DNA from 2 places in the Roseateles sp. P2_H4 genome. Region 1 is predicted to be linked to the other one. Evidence: predicted binding sites of a transcription regulator. Region 1 holds the regulator's gene; the other holds the start of a gene.

Region 1 (3,550 bases):
TCGACGTGGTCACCTGCATGGAAATGCTCGAGCATGTGCCCGATCCGGCCTCGGTGGTGCGCGCGCTCGCGACGCTGGTCAAACCCGGCGGCTGGGTCTTCCTGTCGACCTTGAACCGCAACGTCAAGTCCTTCCTGCTCGCCATCGTCGGGGCCGAGTACGTGCTCAACATGCTGCCCAAGGGCACGCATGAATACGCGCGCTTCCTGAAGCCGTCCGAGCTGGCCCAGTTCTGCCGTGACGCCGGCCTGGAGCTGCAAGGCAGCCGTGGCCTGAGCTACAACCCGCTGACGCAGCGCTACAGCCTGGGGAGCGATACCGACGTGAACTATCTGCTGGCCTGCCGCCGCCCCGCTTGAAGCTCGCTGCACACTGGTCGCATCTGCGTGCCGTCCTGTTCGACCTGGACGGCACGCTGATCGACAGCGCCGCCGACCTCGCAGCGGCAGCCAACGCGATGCGCGCCGAACGCGGCCTTGCTGCGCTGCCCTTGGCCCAATACCGGCCGCACGGCGGCTCTGGCGCACGCGGCATGCTCGGCCAGGCCTTCGGTTCCGCGCCTGGTCAGCCAGACTATGACGAACTCAAGCGCGAGTTCCTGGACCGCTACGAAGCGCTGATGTACGACAGTACGCAAGCCTTTGCCGGCGTCGAAACCGAACTCGCTGCGTTAACCGCAGCCGGCCTGGCCTGGGGCATCGTCACCAACAAGGCCGAACGCTTTGCCTTGCCGCTGGCCACGGCATTGGGCCTATCGGCCGGTGCCATCGTCGGCGGCGACACGACCGGCCACACCAAGCCTCACCCCGCGCCGTTGCTGGAGGCCGCACGCCGCCTGAACGTGGCAGCCGAGTCCTGTCTCTATGTCGGCGACGACGAACGCGACATCCTGGCCGGGCGTGCGGCCGGCATGGCGACGGCCGCAGCAACCTGGGGCTATCTCGGCCACGGCGGCGAATTTCGTCATTGGAGAGCCGACCTGGAGCTGTCAGCGCCCGGCGAGCTCTTGAAGCGACTCGGACTGGCCTAAGATAGGGGTTCTCTGGGGCCGACTTGGTTTCGACGTGGGTGCGGATCCGGAGTAGGGCATGCCGAGGACCAGTCACCTCGTAAATACATCTGGAAACACAGTAACTGCAAACGACTCTACGTTCGCACTCGCCGCTTAATTGCGGATGAGCTTCTCAACGGCAGGCCGATGGGCCGGGCTGAGTTCCGCAAGGGGCAAGGCTGAGAAGTCACTCACATCGGCTGGCGTCGCACCGGGTCACTCGGTGGGGCGTGAGATCAAGTGACTGGCGGAAAAGCTAGCGTGCCACTGCGCGAGTTGACCGTGAGATTCAAATCAGCCGGCTAAGCATGTAGATCTGCCCGGTGATGGCTTGCGGACGGGGGTTCAATTCCCCCCGGCTCCACCATCCAAGCAAAAAGGCCCGTGTCGGTGACACGGGCCTTTTTCATTTCGAGCGCGCCGGGGGGAATTGAACCCCCGTTTGAAATCAGTTGAAGCCTTGTCCTCGGATCAGGCCAACGGCCAGCCCTTCGATGCTGAAGCTCTCGCTGTGTTCATTGACGAGGATGGGCTCGAAATCGGCGTTCTCGGGCAGCAGCTGGATGCCCTCAGGCCCGCGCTTGAAGCGCTTGACCGTGACCTCTTCGCCCACTCGTGCCACGACGATCTGGCCGTTGCGGGCTTCCTTGGCCGACTGCACGGCGAGCAGGTCGCCGTCGAGGATGCCGATGTCCTTCATGCTCATGCCCTTGACCTTGAGCAGGTAGTCGGGCTTCCTGGCGAACAGGCCGGGCTCGACGGTGTAGGTCTGCTCGACATGCTCCTGCGCGAGGATGGGGGCGCCGGCAGCCACACGGCCGATCAGGGGCAGTGTCAGCTGAGCGAGACTGGGGATGGGCAGGCTGAACTGGCGGGCGCGGTTGACGGCGTTGAGGATGTCCGATTTCAAGCGGATGCCGCGCGAGGTGCCGCCGATGAGTTCCAGCATGCCCTTGCGGGCCAGGGCCTGCAGATGTTCCTCGGCCGCGTTGGCGGACTTGAAACCCAGTTCGGCGGCGATCTCCGCGCGGGTGGGCGGCGAGCCGGTGCTTTCGATCGCGTTGCGCACCAGGTCGAAGATCTGCTGCTGTCGGGCGGTAAGCTTGGGACGGTCTTGCACGGGCGGCCTTTTGAGTGGCTGGAAATTTGTCCAGCACCTGTATTTTCATCCAGGAATCCAAGAAATTGCAAACCCTTGATCGTCTGATCGTCATTCTGGGCACCGGCGGCACGATTGCCGGCACTGCGAAAACCGCCAGCGACGGGGTCGGCTACACGGCCGCGCAACTGAGCGTCGAGGATTTGCTGGCGGCAGTTCCGGCGCTGTCGGGGCAGAAGCTGGAAGCGCAGCAATTGGCCCAGCTGGACAGCAAGGACATGGATTTCGCGACCTGGCAGCGGCTGGCCACGGCCGTGCAGCAACAGCTCGACCGGCCCGAGGTCGCCGGCATCGTCATCACCCACGGCACCGACACGCTGGAGGAGACGGCCTATTTCCTGCACCGTGTGCTGTCACCCGCCAAGCCCGTCGTGCTGACGGCAGCGATGCGTCCGGCCACGGCGCTGGCACCGGACGGCCCGCAGAATCTTTTCGACGCCGTGCAGGTGGCCGCGACGCCGGATGCCCGCGGTGTCGTCGTGGCCTTCGCCGGCCGCGTGCATGACGCGGTCCAGGTGCGCAAGACGCACAGCTATCGCGTCGACACCTTCGAGTCGGTCGATGGGGCCGTGGTGGCGCGGGTGGAGGAGGGCAGCGTGCGCCAGTTGGGCCGCTGGCCGGTGTGCGAGGCCCAGGGCCTGGCGCGTATCGCAGCGCCTGCCGAGCGCTGGCCGCGCGTCGAGATCGTCATGAACCATGCGGGTGCCGACGGCACTGTCGTGCGTGCCCTGTGGGCGAGCGGCGTCGACGGCTTGATCGCCGCGGGCACCGGCAACGGCACCTTGAGTCGCGGCCTGGATGCGGCCCTGCGCGAAGCTCAGGCGGGGGGCGTCAAGGTGTGGCGCAGCACGCGCTGCGATGCCGGCCCGGTCATGGATCTGCCCGGCCTGCTGCCCAGCGCGGGTGCGCTCAGTCCGGTCAAGGCCAGGATAGAGATGATCCTGGCCCTGCTCGCCGAAGGCTGATCAGCCGCGGCGGCGGCGGGCGATGAAGCCCATGGCGCCGAGGCCGGCGAGCAGCATCGCGACCTGGCTGGGCTCCGGCACGGCGGCGATGGCCTGGTTGACCAGATTGCCCTCGAAGGCGAAGACGTAGAACTGGTTGCCGTAGGCCACCGGCGTGGCGCTGCCGTTGGGCAACACGTTGCCCAGGAAGTCGTTGTCGTTGGACAGGTACAGCGTGTGCATCGACTTGCCATTGACCATGACGTCTTCGCCGAAAGCGATGCCTTCGAGCTTGGACGGCACCATGGCATCGGAGAGGCCGGCGGCGTTCATCGCGGCCTTGATGTCGAGGAAGCGGGTGCCGACGATGGCCGTGCCGGGCTGGGTGCGCAGGTC
Region 2 (3,550 bases), on a different contig from region 1:
GGCCTTGCGTTCATCGGGCAGTGAGCAGCGCCAGGTCACGATGTCACGCTCCCAGTTGCGCACCATGGGCACGAAATAGGAATAGCTCATGCGCATCGTGCTCTCGATGGCCGTGTCCACGGCGGCCGTCGCCACGTCCAGGCCAGAGGGCCCCGCCACCTCGCGGCCGAAGTCGCCGCTCGGGCCCTGGCCCGCGTCGACCACGACGAACAGCATGCGCCGCACGTTCGCCGCGTCGTGCTCGCTGATCGGGCCGTAGGGCGTGTTCAGCAGGATGCGACTTTGCAGGATGCTGACGAGGCCCAGGTTGTCCGTGATACCGCCGTCCACCAGCTTGATGTAGCGGCCCGTCTTGCTGTCGCGGAAGTCCTTCAGCGCCCGCAGCAGCGCCAGGCGCAGCCGGTGCTGGTCGTCGCGCTCGGGGCCTGGCACACGGCCCAGGTTGGCGGGCATGGGCTTCTGGCAGGACTCGGGAAACTTCTCCAGCACCACCGGCGCGAAGAACAGCGGCACCGCCATGGACGCGGCGACGGCCTCCGACACCGGGAAGCTGGCGAGGTCGCTGCAGATGGCGTCGAAGGCCCGTTCGTGGAAGGGGAAGGCCAACCGGTACTGGGCGTTGCTCGCGTTGATCCAGATGACCGGCTTCTGGTGGCGGAACATGTCCGCGAACGTCGCACCCTGGAACACGTCGCGCTCCAGCCAGTCGCTGAAGTTGCTGCGGTCGTTCAGGCCGCCGGCGAACAGTCGGCGCAGGTTGTTGGGGTTGAGCAGGCTGAAGCGCAGGCCGGCCTCGCCATCGCGCATCAGCACCTTGTCGCGGAAGTCCCGCATGCCCTCGGTGCCATGCAGGCCGAAGTAAGCCGCCGTGATGGAGCCGCCCGACACGCTGGTGATGAAACTCACGTCGTCCAGCAGGTTGTGGCCAGCGGCCGAGGGCTGGTCGCGCAAGCCCTCCAGCACGCCGTAGGAGAAGGCCGCCGCGCGCAGGCCACCGCCCGAGAAGCTCAGGGCCACGATGGTCTCGCTGACGGCGCTCTGCGGCTCGCGCGCCACCGGCTCGGCCACGGCCGGCCGGTTCTTGGGCGTGTTCAGCGGTGCGCCGGCACAGCCGGCCAGCGAGAGCCAGACAAGGCAGGTGCAAAGCAGCAGCAGGACGCGCATCGGGCCTCTTTCCCTTGAGATCCGGCGCATTCTGCCGATGCTGCCAGACCCTGTCTTTATTCCCAGTGACAATCCAGGGAATGAACACCCCCCACGCTCGCATCCGCTCGCTGCCCCCCGCGGGGGCGCGCCAGCGGTTTCGGGCGGCCGTGCACCGCTGACATGCAGCAGCCCCCTCGCTGGATCGCCCACCTCGACATGGACGCCTTCTACGCGTCCGTCGAGCTGCTGCGCTATCCGCAGCTCAGGGGCTTGCCGGTCGTCATCGGTGGCCGGCGGGCCGATGCACCGCAGCAGTTGCAAGACGGCTCCTGGCGCTATTCCAAGCTGCGCGACTACACCGGCCGCGGCGTCGTCACCACCAGCACCTATGCCGCCCGCGACCTCGGCGTGTTCTCGGCCATGGGCCTGATGAAGGCGGCCCTGCGCGCGCCCGACGCCATCCTGCTGCCGGCCGACTTCGACAGCTACCGCAAGTACTCGCGCCTCTTCAAGGCCGCCGTCGCCGAGGTCGCACCCGTCATCGAGGACCGCGGCATCGACGAGATCTACATCGACCTGACCGACGTGCCCGGCGTGCGCGATGCCGTCGGCCACGACCCGCTGGGCGGCGTGAAGGCGGTGGCCCGCGAGATCAAGAACTCGGTCGGCCGCGCCACCGGCCTGACCTGCTCCATCGGCGTCACGCCCAACAAACTGCTCAGCAAGATCGCCAGCGAGTTGGACAAGCCCGACGGCATCAGCGTGCTGACGATGGACGACATCCCCAGCCGCGTCTGGCCGCTGGGCGTGCGCAAGATCAACGGCATCGGTCCCAAGGCCGGCGAAAAGCTCATCAAGCTGGGCCTGGAGAGTGTCGGCGATATCGCCGCCGCCGACCCCGCCTGGCTCATCGAGCAGTTCGGCGGCAGCTACGGCGCCTGGCTGCATGCGGCCTCGCACGGCCTCGACAACCGCGCCGTCGTCACCCACAGCGAGCCCGTCTCCATCAGCCGCGAGACCACCTTCGAGCGCGACCTGAGCGCCGTGCATGACAAGGTCCTGCTCGGCGGCATCATGGACGAGCTCTGCGAAAGCCTCGCCCGCGACCTCGCCCGCAAGCACTACGCCGGCAAGACGGTGGGCATCAAGCTGCGCTTCGAGGGTTTCGTGACCGTCACGCGCGACCAGACGCTGAAACTGCCCATCACCAGCGCCACCGACATCCGCCACGCGGTTGGGCTCTGCCTCAAGCGCGTCAAGTTCGACAAGCGCCTGCGGCTGATGGGCGTGCGCATCGGCAACCTCGTGCACGCCAGCGAAGTGCAGGCCGCGCCCGCAGCGGCGCGCGCCGAGCTCCAGCCTGCGCCCGACAACCTGAGTCTGTTTTGAGCGACTGGACCTACACCGTCTCGGTCCGCAGCCTCTGCGAGTTCACCGCCAAGCGCGGCGACCTGGACCGCCGCTTCACGCCCTCGGCCACCGCGCTGGAGGGCCAGGCCGGCCAGATGGCCGTGCTGGCGCGGCGCTCGCCGGGTTACGAGATCGAGCTGCCGCTGGAGGCCGTCCACGGCAATCTGCGCGTGCGCGGCCGGGCCGATGGCTACGAGGCGGACGTGAACCGTCTGGAGGAAATCAAGACCATCCGCGGCCCCGTCGATCTCATCCCCGAGAACCGCCGAGCGCTGCACTGGGCCCAGCTCGAAACCTATGGCGCGCTGATTTGCGCCGACCGCGAACTGCCGGAGATCGAGCTGGCTCTGGTCTACGTGGATGCCGACACGCAGAACGAAACCGTGCTGCGCGAGACGGTCACGGCCGCAAGCCTGCAGGCCGCCTTCGAGGCACGCTGCCGCCAGTTCGAGGCCTGGGCGCAGCAGGAGGCCGAGCACCGCGGCCAACGCGACGCGGGCCTCGCCACCCTGCCCTTCCCCAAGGGCGAGCTGCGCCCGGGCCAGCGCCTGCTGGCCGAAGCCGTCTACCGCGTCGCCGCCAATGGCCGCCATCTGCTGGCCCAGGCACCCACCGGCATCGGCAAGACCCTGGGCACGCTGTACCCGCTGCTGCGCGCCATGCCCACCCAGCAGCTCGACAAGATCGGCTACATGACCTGCAAGGGCACCGGCCGCATCGCGGCGCTGGAGGCCCTGGAGGCGCTGCGCGACGGCGCGCCGACCAAGTCGCTGCGCGTGTTGACGCTGGTGGCCAAGGAGCAGGCCTGCGAGCACCCCACCAAGGCCTGCCATGGCGATGCCTGCCCGCTGGCCAACGGCTTCTACGACAAGCTGCCGGCCGCCCGCGCCGAGGCCGTGCAGACAGCCTGGCTGGACCCCGCCGCCCAGCGCCGCATCGCGCTCAAGCACGACGTCTGCCCCTACTACCTGGGTCAGGAACTGCTGCGCTGGGC

What was found. Region 1 encodes LexA, which represses DNA repair genes until DNA is damaged. Its sites were predicted from a motif close to ACTGTATNNNNATACAGT; they were not measured.
Region 2: a site for LexA is predicted at 1,214-1,231, ahead of AC1DW3_RS03650 (DNA polymerase Y family protein). Genes of this name have one in related genera too.

Annotation. Positions count from the first base shown of each region.
Region 1 is NZ_JBFUFR010000006.1:108,253-111,802, reverse strand. It holds gene ubiG (bifunctional 2-polyprenyl-6-hydroxyphenol methylase/3-demethylubiquinol 3-O-methyltransferase UbiG) at 1-359, shown strand, start outside; gene gph (phosphoglycolate phosphatase) at 356-1,030, shown strand; RNA gene ssrA (transfer-messenger RNA) at 1,045-1,418, shown strand; gene lexA (transcriptional repressor LexA) at 1,500-2,171, opposite strand; gene AC1DW3_RS06595 (asparaginase) at 2,237-3,175, shown strand; gene AC1DW3_RS06590 (esterase-like activity of phytase family protein) at 3,176-3,550, opposite strand, start outside.
Region 2 is NZ_JBFUFR010000003.1:170,466-174,015, reverse strand. It holds gene AC1DW3_RS03655 (patatin-like phospholipase family protein) at 1-1,164, opposite strand, end outside; gene AC1DW3_RS03650 (DNA polymerase Y family protein) at 1,327-2,535, shown strand; gene AC1DW3_RS03645 (ATP-dependent DNA helicase) at 2,532-3,550, shown strand, end outside.